Regions from separate parts of the Planococcus massiliensis genome, predicted to be linked through region 2. Evidence: riboswitches for the same ligand, from Rfam matches in the RefSeq annotation. Region 2 holds a riboswitch; each other region holds the start of a gene.
What was found. Region 2 has a riboswitch for S-adenosylmethionine ahead of BN1080_RS03430 (O-acetylhomoserine aminocarboxypropyltransferase/cysteine synthase family protein). Riboswitches for the same ligand answer to the same signal wherever they lie in the genome.

Region 1 (4,294 bases), 2.0 Mb from region 2:
AGGCTTAAGCACCATCATCCCTTGGATTCCGTACATTTTAACTGAAACAAGCTTGCTGATGTCCGTGATCGGTTCGCTCCTTTTGATTGCCGTATTGATCATAGCTACCCGCATGCTGACAAAACGCATACCGATTAAACTGTAATAAATTAAAAACGAGTTTCCACTGGATAAATTTCATCCCGTGGAAACTCGTTTTTTTCCTATTAAAGCGCACGCTGCTGCCAGTCTTTCAGCACGGCTTGCTCTTTTTCCGGATCCATCCCCGCTTTTCGTTCAGCCGTTTCCCTTGTCATTTCCCATTCGCGGATGGCCCGAATGGTCTCAGTGAGCGGGCGGAACCTTAATCCGGCCTGTAAAGCTTTTTGGATATCCACTCCAAGAAAGCCATTCATGTACATGCTGTCTGGAATCCACAGCGGCAATTCGGACCACCCTTCCACTTTGTGGCCCAACAGAAATTGCTCATCCACCCAAACAAAATCCGCATCGTTCTCAAGAGTTGAGTTGCATTCCTCCAAAAATTTCTCCATCGTCAGTGTGGAGTCGGGGCCGGTCGCATTAAATGTGCCTGTCCGTTGTTCTTCGACCAGCCGGAGGATCCATTCTGCCAAATCCCGGACGTCGATAAACTGGATTTCCTTGTCTCGCCGTCCAGGCGCCAACACCTCACCGCCTTTTGCTACGCGGTTAACCCAGTACGTAAAACGGTCCGTGAAATCATGAGGGCCGACAATAAGTCCCGGCCGGATATTCAGGGCACCTTCCGGAAATGCACGTTCCACTTCTTGTTCACACAAAAATTTCAACTCACCGTAATGTTCATTGATGGCAACTTCCGCCTCTTTTGTTTTCAATTCTCCCAGCTTTCCGCTGAAAGCCGGCCGACTGCGTGTTCTTCATTTATCCCCGGAGATTCTAAATCGATGTAAACCGATGCGCTTGAAATGAATGTGTAATGTCCTACGGATTTTGCCAGCAGTTCCGCAGATTCCTGAACGGACCATGGAAGATAGCCGGATGTGTCAATAACGGCGTCCCATCTCCGCCCCTTCAACGCTTGTAAATCCCCGTACCGGTCGCCGATCAATTTCTCCACTTCTGGAAACAAATCCGGATTCGCTTTCCCTCTATTGAATAAGGTCACTTCATGGCCGCTGCTGAGAGCCGCCTCGGTCAGAAATCGCCCCATAAAGCGGGTGCCTCCAAGGATCAAGATATTCACGTACACTCCTCCTTCAATTTACTGAATGAAAAACGATCTGCTTTCCTGCTTCTTTTATTCTGCAAAAGCTCCAGACAATCCTCTACTGAAAATAAAATAGATGCACCTCTCCAAAACCCTGCTGCTTTCTTATATACTAAAACCAACAATAGCAAAACCCATTAAAGGAGGAATTAGCATGAGCAAGCAATTATCACCCGAACAACGCGAAGCATTTCTCAACACGTTAAAAGAGCGGTTCGAGAAAAACATCACCCGCCACGAAAATTTCGAATGGGCCAAAATCCAGGACAAACTGGAAGCGAATGAAGACAAATTATGGTCGCTCCATGAAATGGAACGGACTGACGGCGAACCGGATGTCGTGGATTATGACGCTGCAGCAGATGAATTCATTTTCTTTGATTGCTCCGCAGAAAGCCCGACTGGCCGAAGAAGCGTCTGCTATGACCCGGAAGCATTGGAATCGCGTAAGAAAAACAAGCCTGAAAACAACGCGGTCGGCATGGCGGCGGACATGGGCATTGAATTGCTGACGGAAGAGCAGTACCGAAAGCTTCAGACGCTAGGGAAATTTGATATGAAGACATCGAGCTGGGTGCAGACTCCTGCTGAAATCAGAAATCGCGGCGGCGCCCTTTTCTGTGATTTCCGCTACGGGCAAGTGTTTCTGTATCATAACGGAGCGGATTCGTATTATGCCGCTAGGGGATTCAGGGGATCGTTGAACGTTTAACAACTTCTAATAAAAAATAAGATGAGGTTTATCAGAATTTTGTGTTGACGGTAAAATATAATGATGATACAGTTGTCAACATAGTTTAATAGCAATTTGTTCTTATCATGAGAGGTGGAGGGATTGGCCCTACGAAACCTCGGCAGCGGGCTCACTTTAGAGCACTGTGCCAAATCCAACAAGCTTTGATTAGCTTGAGAGATAAGAAGAGCAGAATATCAATGTGATGTCGCATGCCTGCCTCTTCTTATAGAAGAGGCTTTTTGTTTGCCCTCATATCTGGAAAATTCTATTAACTTAAAACCAAGTAAACCAATAGAAAAGGAAGGTGCAAAGACATGAAAAACACCAAACAGCTTTTATGGCTCGTCGCAATTACAGTAATCGGTTTATTTCTAACTGCATGCAGCAGCAATGAATCTTCAAATGAAGTGAATGCTTCAACAGAAAACAAGGAACAGAACACTTGGGATCGAATTGAAGAAGCAGGCAAAATCGTTGTCGGCACAGAAGGGCTTTACTACCCGATTACCTATCACGATGAAGAAACAAAAGAATTAACAGGATATGATGTAGAACTTGCTCGTGCCTTAGGAGAAAAGCTTGGATTGGAAGTTGAATTCAAAGAAATGGAATTTGACGGATTGCTGCCAGCTCTTCGCAATGGCCAAATTGATATTGCCGCGAATGATTTTTCGATTACCGACGAACGCAAAGAGATATTTGATTTCACGATTCCAGTCAAGCATTCATATGGTTCAGCCATTGTCCGTGAAAGTGACAACTCCGGCATTGAATCAGTAGAAGATTTGAAAGGCAAAAAAGTCGGGGGGTCCGCGACCAGCAATTACTCAAAATTTGCTCAAGAACAAGGGGCTGAAGTGATTGTCTACACAGGCTCTGACACGGTGCTTCCAGAAATCGTCAGCGGCCGCGTCGATGCTACGCTAAATGACTATCTTGTCTTGTTGCGCTCACTTGAACAGTTTGATAAACCGGGATTGAAACTGGCTGAAGATGTTAGATTCTCATTCAGCAGCAGTGCTATCGTAATGCCGAAAGATAGCCCGGAGCTGAAAGGAAAACTTGACGGTGCTATTGAGGAGCTTCTTGCTGATGGCACATTGAAAGAAATTTCAACTAAATTTCTTGGTGCTGATGTAACACAGCCGCTTGAAGAAGAATAAACATTTTTTGAGGAATCCTTGGATTCCTCTTTTCTAGATACTAAGTAAAGGAGTCTTCCAATGGCCGACTTTAAATGGAAATATCTTTTTAATGTAGAAATCGCAATTGATTCTCTTCCTTTTATTCTGGAAGGAGCTTGGCAAACCATCTTGATTGCACTGGTCAGCCTAGTATTTGCTTTGATCCTCGGTTTATTTGTAGCCCTTGCCCGAATGAACCGCTTTATCGGACTGTCTCTCCCAGCCCGGCTTTTTATCTCCTTTATGCGCGGCACTCCGCTTTTGGTGATGCTGTTTATCCTGTATTTCGGCTTTCCCATGATCGGCATTGAAATGCAGCCGCTTACTGCTGCCATTATCGGCATCAGTATTCATTTTTCTGCCTATACGGCCGAAATTATCCGTTCTGCCATTTCTTCTGTATCGAAAGGACAATGGGAAGCTGCTGAGACGCTTCGAATGAGCTATTGGCAAACTATGACGCGCATCATTTTGCCGCAGGCAACGCGCATTGCTTTGCCTCCACTATCGAGCACTTTCATGGATATCATCAAAGGAACTTCGCTAGCGATGGTCATCACTGTTTCTGAAATGTTCTACCGCGCTAAAGTGGTGGTCGGGCAAACTTATGAAAGCCTAACCTTATATATTCTCGTGGCACTCATTTACTGGTCCATTTGCATCCTCGTCACCTTACTTCAAGATTATTTAGAGAAAAAAGCAAATCGCTATGTCACTGCATGATAGGAGGTTTCCAAATTGATCAAAGTTGAAAATTTAAGCAAGCAATTCAAACAGGTAGAAGTCTTGAAATCCATTTCATTGGAAATAAAAAAAGGCGAAGTTGTCAGCATCATTGGCCCATCCGGTTCTGGCAAAACAACCTTACTGAGATGCCTGAATCTCTTAGAAACGCCTTCAGGCGGTTCACTTCAAATCAATAATGTCCATGTTTCATTCACTGGGAAAACACCAAGTAAAAAGCAAAAAGTTGATGTTCGCCAATTTTCTGGTATGGTCTTTCAGCATTTTCATTTATTTCCGCATAAAACCGTGATTGACAATATTATTGAAGCACCGCTTGTCGTGCAAAAACGGAACAAGCAGGAATTGGTGCGTGAAGCAGAAGGATTACTGGAAAAAGTT
Region 2 (4,294 bases):
ATTTTCTTCGTTTAATAAAATTGGCAATATTATCCTTCACTTTTTATCTATATTTTAATTTCCTCTATATGCTTATCATTAAATTTATAAAGCTGTCAAAATCGTTTTTGTAAAAATGTACTTTTTACAGACAAAAAGTCTCATAGGTATTTTTTACCCTTCCGTGTCACAATGCCAACTATTCATTATCCTTTCATTTTATTTTGGGACCATCCTCCTTATAATGCTGCTCTATCCTTTTACCTTGCTTCTATACCTTTCATTCCCTTCTTTTAATCGGGACTTTTTAATCATTTTTTCAATTTTTTCATTATTAAAAAACCTCGAATTCAAGAGTTATTCAATAGAGATAAATACTCAAGACTTTGAGCTTAGTTATTCGCAATTGCCAATCTTGATACCAAGGTTTTTTCTTTTAATTTCCAATTATTTTTTCATTTTAATTATTGAATGTTTTTGTTCCTCTGCAATAAATCACCAAAAATAATAAAAAAATATAAAAAAGACAGAGAAGCTGGAAAAGCTTCTCTGTCTTTCGTCTGTCAAAATTAATCAGGTTGATAATTTAGACATGATTGCATATTCAAGTTTTTTTCTGATAAAGCCGCTCCATTTTTCAAATTCCACCAGAAATCCATCATGTCCAAACTTTGTTTCGATGATTTCCCAAGCGGCCCGAGGCTGAGATTCCAGCCATGGAACCATCAATTCACTCGGATAAAGAAAATCGTGCGTAAACGATAGCGCAAAAATTTCCACATCCAGAATTCCATCGCCTATATCATGGGTGTTCATCGCTTTTAAGAGCGTCAAATAACTATTGGCATCAAAGCGGTTCGCCAGTTTCTGCCCTTGATACCCCAAGTAGGATTCTACGTCATAGACGTGCCCAAAAGGTTTTCGGCCAAAGCGCTGATTGAACATTTCGCTGCTGCGGTATGTCACCATTCCGGCCATTCTCGCCACTTCAAAGCCTTTTATATCAGATGACTGTCTATAATAGCCGTTCTTAAAATGCGGATCGTTTTCAATCGCTTGAATGCCGATGTAATTGAAGGCGATGCCGTAGGCACTATAATAGGGGGTTACCGCAAGCGGAAAAATAATGTCCACAAATTCCGGATGGGATCTTCCCCATTCCAAGGTTTTCATGCCGCCAAGCGAGCCTCCAATAACTGCAGCCAAATGTGAAATCCCGAGTTCTTTCAACGCTTGATATTCCGCTTGGACCATGTCTTTTATCGTAATCGCCGGGAAAGCGGAACGATAAGCCTTCCCTGTTTTGGGATTGGTGGACAAGGGGCCGGTAGAGCCGTTGCAGCCCCCTAGCACATTGAACGTGATGACTTGGAAAACATTGGTGTCCACGGCATTTCCTGATCCGATCAATCCGGACCACCAGCCTGGAAGATCTGCGGTCCCTACTGCATGCTGATCTCCCGTCAACGCATGGCAAACGAGAACAACAGGACCGCCTTCGTTGCCGGTTCGTTCAAAGGCAAGCTCTGCATTTTCCAAGACTTCTCCAGATTCAAGAACCAAATTGCCGATGGATACACTGGTCATCCGTTTCCCCTCCTAGACGTTTTCAAGCACTGCCGATTTAATGGCCTGCTCCAGATCAGCGATTAAATCTTCCGGATCTTCAAGCCCGACCGACAAGCGGATCAATTCTTCTGTGACCCCTGCCCCCTCCAATTCTTCTTTGTTCAATTGCTGGTGGGTAGTAGATGCCGGATGGATTATCAGCGATTTCGCATCGCCGACGTTTGCTACATGCGACCACAATCCGACGCCATCAATCACTTTGCGACCGGCTTCACGGCCGCCTTTGACTCCGAAACTCACGATTGAACCATAGCCGTCTTTCAGATATTTTTTCGCCAGCTGATGGGATGGATGATTTTCAAAGCCGATGTAATTAACCCATTCGACTTGTGGATGCTGCTGAAGATATTCGGCAACTACCCGTGCATTGCTATTATGGCGCGGAATTCGCAAATGCAGGGTTTCAAGTCCCTGCAAGAAAGCGTGGGCGCTTTCCGGGCTTAGTGAAGGACCGAAATCGCGCAGCAATTGGACACGCAGCTTCGTCGCAAATGAAGCGCCTTCTGCATCAATGCCGTAGCGGATGCCATGGTAGCTTTCATCCGGCTCCGTGTAATTCGGGAATTTCGGATTGTTCCAGTTGAACTTTCCGCCGTCTACCACAACCCCGCCAATGGTCGTTCCATGGCCGCCAATCCATTTCGTCGCGGAATGGATGACGACATCTGCACCAAAAGCGATCGGATTGCTGCCGTACGGAGAAGCGAACGTATTGTCGATCAATAAAGGAATTTGGTTTTCGTGGGCGATTTCCGCCACTTTTTCCACATCAAATACATTCAAGCTTGGGTTTCCGATAATTTCACCGAAGATCGCTTTGGTTTTATCCGTGATGGCTGCACGGAAGTTTTCCGGATCTGTTCCATCCGCAAATTTCACTTTGATGCCGTAGCGCGGAAGTGTGTTGGAGAATAAGCTTACCGTACCGCCGTATAGATTGCTGTCAGCCAAAATTTCATCGCCCGCCTCAGCGACGTTTAAAATAGAAAATGCAATGGCCGCCATCCCGGAAGACAAGGCAACAGCTGCTGTCCCCCCTTCCAGCAAAGCGACGCGCTGTTCAAAAACGTCTACCGTCGGATTCATAATGCGCGAATAGATATTTCCGGTTTCTTTTAAACCGAAGAGATTTTGGGCATGCTCTGAACTTTTGAATACATAAGAAGTGGTTTTGTGGATGGCTACGCCTCTCGCGCCTGTCGTTGGATCGGGTTCCTGTCCGCCGTGCAATAAAAGCGTTTCGGGTTTGAAATTTGTCATTTTTATTCCTCCTAGTTTTTATTGATGAAAACCGAAGACGAGGAGGGAATAGAAAAAAGCCCTCTTCGTTAAGAAGAGGGCCGTCATATACGGAAATACCTCCTCTCATCTGCCAGACCGTTGCCGATCTGTAGGATTTAGCACCTTTCCAAGCAATTGCTTGGTGGTTGCCGGGCATCATAGGGCCTATTCCCTCCGCCTCTCTTGATAAGAGTATTCAGATTTAGTTTTTCATCTTGTTTAGCAGTATAAAAACATCGTCTACATTTGTCAAGCGGATAATTCAAAAAATTTTGAAACCTCCACTTCTCTTTAAACGTTTAATACTTTATAGAGGAGATGATGAGATGATTCTTTGGTTTACCTGCACTCTTATAATTGGTTATTTAATTGGTTCACTCCACGGATCCTCCATCGCACAGCTGATTTCAGGGATCAATGTCAAAAAAGAAGGCGTAAAAAACTCCGGCGCTTCCAACGCGGCAATTGTTCTCGGTTGGAAATTCGGCGCACTTGTCGCTTTGATCGACATTTCCAAAGGAATCGCCGCTGTCTTGGGGTTAAAGATTCTATTAAATCAGTTCAATTTATCTGGCGAATTGGCCTGGACATTGCTGTTTGTTATGAGCGCGGCTGTCGTCATCGGCCACAACTTCCCGTTCTATATGAACTTTGACGGCGGAAAAGGCACTGCGTCCATTATTGGCGTCATGCTTGCACTGGATTGGAAACTGGGGCTTGCCGGCGGATTGCTGCTGGTCGCTTGCGCTTTAGCAACAGATTATTTGGTCGTTGGCGTTCTCGTCCTGTATGGCATGCTGTTCGCCATCGCCTATTTTCCAGCAGACGGCATTTGGCCGCTTCTCACAGCCTTCGGACTTTTTGCCATGGCTTTCTGGAAACACATCGAAAACATTAAACGAATCAAAAACGGAACAGAAAGCAAAGTTTCTTCTGTCTTCCGCAAGAAAGCCGGGCCGGTTTAATGGCCGGCTTTTTAAATTTTAAATTATTTTTAAAAAGTTTCTTGACTTTTCTGCGTTGACGCACTAAAGTGAGAATTACAAATCGAATAGATACATCACTTTCTTATCCAGAGAAACCGAGGGACAGGCCCTATGACGTTTCGGCAGCGGATTCGCTTTTAGCGAAAACTGTGCTAATTCCTGCAAATGCATATATGTGCATTTGGAAGATGAGAATTGAGATGGTTTCAGTACGGAGCCCTCTTTTTTCTTATGGACAGGAAAAAAGAGGGCTCTTTTTGTTTTATTCTTTGCAGATTTGTATGATTTCGATTTACACAGCAACAGCATGAGGAGGCTATTTGAATGATTCAATTTGAGGGGGTTACAAAAACCTACCATTCCGGGAAACAGGAAATCCACGCATTGAACGGCATCGATTTAACTGTTGAAACCGGCGA
Region 3 (4,294 bases), 310 kb from region 2:
AAGGGATGGGCCAGAAAGTGCAGTTTATCGCATCGATTCTCCATGAACCGGAGCTTCTGATCCTCGATGAGCCGTTTTCAGGGCTTGACCCGGTCAGCCAGGAGCTGTTCAAGGAAGAGATTCGCTCGCTCGCTGAAGGAGGCACAGCAATTCTCTTGTCTTCGCACCAGATGAATCTGGTCGAAGAAATGGCTGACCGTCTGTTTTTAATCCATCGTGGAACGAAAGTAATCTACGGGACGCTCAGCGAAGTGAAAAGGGAATACGCCAATTTCAAATGCACGATCAACGGCGTGAACAGCCGGAGCCTGCTCGAAGGCTTGCCGGAAGTGGAGCGGGTCGAACAGAACGGGGAAATCGCGGTGCTGTATCTGTCACGGAATGTACAGCCGGCCGTCTGGCTGAAGAATCTGCCGGCGGAACTAGACATCCAAGAACTGTCGATCGACCGCATCTCGCTGCACGAAATCTTCATCGACATCGCCACTGACAAGAATCTTTTGAAGGAAGCGGGTGAAGCACATGCGTAACACGATGAAAGTCGCCAAATGGGAAATCAAACGCAATATGAAAAGCAAATCGTTCATCATCGGCTTGTTTCTGACACCAATCATTTTCCTGGCCTTCTTCTTGCTGCCGGACCTGTTCCGTTCAGACGACGAACCGGCCGCAACGAAAGTCTACGTCAACGACGAGCTTGGAGTCTACGAACAATTGGAAGCCGCTGCAGCTTCAACCGAATGGCAGCTGGAAGAAACGCAAATCGCCGAATCGGAAGCGGAAGCGGCGCTTGAAGCAGAAGAAGAAGATGCCGCATACGTCTTTATCAACGAACAGTCGGTTGAAAACGGCAAAGTCACGGTCTATACAAACGAAGAGACCGATTCCGGTTTCATGGAGGAAGTCCAAGTGCTGAGCGGTCCGCTGCAGATGATGCAGATCGAACAGCTTGGATTGACGCCGGAAGAAGCGGGAATGGTCGCGCAGGGCATCGTCTTTGAAGACGCTTCCGTTGAAGCGGAAGAAGGCGGACTGTTCAGCGAAGGGATGCTCGAACGAATCATTCCAGGCGCTTTCGCCGCTGTCGTCATGCTGTCGATCGTCTTCACGGGTATGGCGATTTTCCAAAGCGCGTCTCAGGAGAAGAAAGACAAAATCGCCGAAATCATCTTGTCGTCTTTGACGCCGGCTGATTTGATGCAAGGCAAGATCATTGGCTATTTCGTCCTCGGCATTATCCAGCTGATCGTCTATATCACGATCATCCTGCCGGTGCTGCTGTGGAAAATTGATATGCCAATCATGGAATACTTGCTCGTGCCGGAACTGGCCGTCTTGCTGTTGATTGCAGTGCTCGGCTATCTCTTGTATGCTGCACTGTTTGTCGGCATCGGCGCCACCATGGCCGACATCTCGACCGCCGGAAACTTCCAGGGCCTTGTCATGATGCTGCCGTTCAGTCCGTTCCTGTTCATCGGTCCGGTATTCAGCGACCCGAGCGGATTCTGGGCACAGCTCGGAAGCTACATCCCGTTCACATCACCGGGAGTCTTGATCTTGCGCCTATCGCTCCTTGAAGAATGGCCATGGGTGGAAATCGGCATCGCTGTCGCCATTCTTGCCATCAGTGTCTGGGTCTTCATGAAGCTTGCCGGAAAAGTTTTCAAGACCGGAATTCTCATGTACGGCAAGAACGCAACACCGGGCGAAATCTGGAAATGGATTCGCGCTTAAAAAGAATTCGAAATAGATTGACTTTTCACTTGGCCGATTGTAGGATTATGGATAACTAATTGAATATACTTTCTTATCAAGAGAGGTGGAGGGATTTGGCCCTATGAAGCCTCAGCAACAGACTGCAAAGTACTGTGCTAATTCCAAAAGCGTTCAAGCTTGAAGATAAGAAGAGAACTTTGACCTTCATCTGCCAAACCCTCTTCTTAATCCAGGAAGAGGGTTTTTAGTTGCCCTCTATCCACAAACCCCAAGGAGGAATCTACCATGCCCATCAAAACACTCGAAACGATCGAAGCCATCAATTTGCTGAAACAGAAGACCTGGGTCGACTTGACTCACGCGTTCGGACCCGACTCGCCACATTTCTCAGCATTTGAAGATGCAAAATTCGATACGCTTTTCAATCACGACGACGGCTTCTTTGCCCAGCGCTTTACATTTCCCGGGCAATACGGAACGCATCTTGATGCACCAATCCATTTTGTCCGCGATGCCCGCTATCTTCACGAACTGGGGCTGAAGGAACTCGTTCTTCCACTCGTCGTCATCGACAAATCGAAAGAAGCAGAAGCAGACCCTGACTATACGTTAGGGGTTGATGGCATTGAAGCGTTCGAAGCCGAACACGGCAAAATCGAAGCCGACACGTTCGTCGCGCTGCGCACGGATTGGAGCAAACGCTGGCCGGACAAGGAAGCCTTCGACAATAAAGACGAAGAAGGCAATAGCCATGCACCCGGCTGGTCCGTTGACGCATTGAAATTCCTTTTTGAACAACGGGGCGTACGGGCAGTCGGCCATGAAACCTTCGACACTGACTCCGCCATCGACTATCGCAAAAACGGTGCTTTACTCGGAGAATATTATGTACTTGACCAAGACACGTATCAAGTCGAGCTGCTCGCGAATCTCGACCAGCTGCCGGCGAAAGGGGCCGTAATTTTCAATATCGTCCCGAAAGCAGACAAAGCTTCCGGCTTTCCGGTGCGTTCGTTTGCAATCTTGCCGTAAGAAATAGAATCTTTGACAACAGACAGTGTATCCATGCTGTCTGTTTTTGAATCTGGACAAATGAAAGCGCTCTTACATCTTCTAATGTTTTCAATTATAATAAGATTATTCTGAAACATAGGAGGGGTTTCATAGATGAATCCGAGTGAGACTTGGCAGTACATTTTAACGAAGGCAAACAGCAGGTCATTTGAAATCCCTACAACGCCGCAAAATAAACGAATACCTAAATGGTTTTCTGTATCAAGAAATGCTGATTACATTATAGTCGCTAATGCCAAAACAAATACGCCGAGTGTAAGTCTGAAGAATGAAAGACGTATTACTTTCGGTGATTTTGAATCGATCTTCGATTATTATGAAATCCGAAAAAATGGAGCAAAAGGAATCAGCAAAGAAGTAGCTGCAAAATCCATGAATTCTGCCTATATCTTTGCATTGATTGATGATGCATATAAAACAGCTGCGATTTCAATTTGATTTTTTAGCTGGACAAAAATGTTTCCATATTCCATAACAAACGAAAAGGGGTGACGGGATGGGAAACAAGAGCCATGGTTTAAAGCACGGCTGGACATTCATTGCACACAAATCCTATAAGATTTTTTCAAACGCCAATGCCTATGTCGTCATTGACTACGAGAACGACATCGTCCTCCAGTTTGCTGTCACAGATGCCGACCTGGAAATCATCACCGCCAACTGGGGCCTTAACTTTAAAATTATACTGGGATTCAAGACGATTAAGATTTTGGATTTCCCGGAAGAGTGATTCGAGTGAAAATAAAATTTGTATGAAAACGCCTGACACATTGCTGTCAGGCGTTTCTTTTTGGATGTTAGTCATAAATCGACAGTTTCCCGGCATACTGCGCGCTTCCGCGGTCGGTCCGGAGGTTCACTTCGATTAAGTAATCGCCCGTTGTATCAGGCAAAGTAAATGCCAGATCTTCGACTTCAACCGCTGTTTCTTCGCCGCCATGCCACAAACGGACACTTAAACTTTGAAAATCAAAATCGCCGTGATCAAAGAGCAGATCCACCGTTTCGCCCGCCGCAAAGCGCATTTCCGGCTGCTTAGCGGCAAACGCCGAGAAGTCCTCCACTTCTTTATCGATCCGTTTATTTTCCGGCCCCAGCCAATCGATGTTCGCTTCCGCGAGTTTATCCCATTCGACAGGCGCACTGCTAGAAAGAGTGATGCCTGGCGGCGTAAAATCGTAGTTCTCTCCGATGCAGCCGGCCAAACAAATGAGCAGCATCAGGCAAATTGCCAATCGTTTCATCTCGCACCCCGATTCTTCACGTTCTTCTTGCTAATCTAGACCGCTTCCTTCGCGTAAAGGTTTCCATTCGCGGGATCAAGCGGGCAGGGATGGAGAGAGAAACTAAAATTTCGGCTAACAAATTACGCTAAACGACATTTATTTATTGATTTACGATAAATAATATGCTAAATTCAATGTAATAACAAACGAGTGAGGTGTTTTTGATGAAACGGGAAACAATCTTTTTGAAGCTGGTCATCGTCCTGATGGCGCTGCCG

Region 1: linked by a shared signal. The riboswitch ahead of BN1080_RS13285 (transporter substrate-binding domain-containing protein) and the one ahead of BN1080_RS03430 (O-acetylhomoserine aminocarboxypropyltransferase/cysteine synthase family protein) in region 2 are both predicted to bind S-adenosylmethionine.
Region 3: linked by a shared signal. The riboswitch ahead of BN1080_RS01835 (cyclase family protein) and the one ahead of BN1080_RS03430 (O-acetylhomoserine aminocarboxypropyltransferase/cysteine synthase family protein) in region 2 are both predicted to bind S-adenosylmethionine.

What each region holds. Positions count from the first base shown of each region.
Region 1 covers NZ_CCXS01000001.1:2,658,225-2,662,518, forward strand. Annotated here, with positions in the region: gene BN1080_RS13270 (hypothetical protein) at 1-145, shown strand, start outside; gene BN1080_RS17380 (NAD-dependent epimerase/dehydratase family protein) at 207-857, opposite strand; gene BN1080_RS17385 (NAD-dependent epimerase/dehydratase family protein) at 854-1,225, opposite strand; gene BN1080_RS13280 (DUF4256 domain-containing protein) at 1,404-1,961, shown strand; SAM riboswitch class I at 2,061-2,169, shown strand; gene BN1080_RS13285 (transporter substrate-binding domain-containing protein) at 2,300-3,148, shown strand; gene BN1080_RS13290 (amino acid ABC transporter permease) at 3,209-3,892, shown strand; gene BN1080_RS13295 (amino acid ABC transporter ATP-binding protein) at 3,908-4,294, shown strand, end outside.
Region 2 covers NZ_CCXS01000001.1:674,732-679,025, reverse strand. Annotated here, with positions in the region: gene metX (homoserine O-acetyltransferase MetX) at 553-1,566, opposite strand; gene BN1080_RS03430 (O-acetylhomoserine aminocarboxypropyltransferase/cysteine synthase family protein) at 1,579-2,868, opposite strand; SAM riboswitch class I at 2,971-3,082, opposite strand; gene BN1080_RS03425 (glycerol-3-phosphate acyltransferase) at 3,216-3,854, shown strand; SAM riboswitch class I at 3,955-4,070, shown strand; gene BN1080_RS03420 (methionine ABC transporter ATP-binding protein) at 4,200-4,294, shown strand, end outside.
Region 3 covers NZ_CCXS01000001.1:361,501-365,794, forward strand. Annotated here, with positions in the region: gene BN1080_RS01825 (ABC transporter ATP-binding protein) at 1-530, shown strand, start outside; gene BN1080_RS01830 (ABC transporter permease) at 523-1,734, shown strand; SAM riboswitch class I at 1,805-1,906, shown strand; gene BN1080_RS01835 (cyclase family protein) at 2,002-2,748, shown strand; gene BN1080_RS01840 (hypothetical protein) at 2,884-3,228, shown strand; gene BN1080_RS01845 (hypothetical protein) at 3,287-3,520, shown strand; gene BN1080_RS01850 (hypothetical protein) at 3,588-4,034, opposite strand; gene BN1080_RS01855 (DUF2975 domain-containing protein) at 4,238-4,294, shown strand, end outside.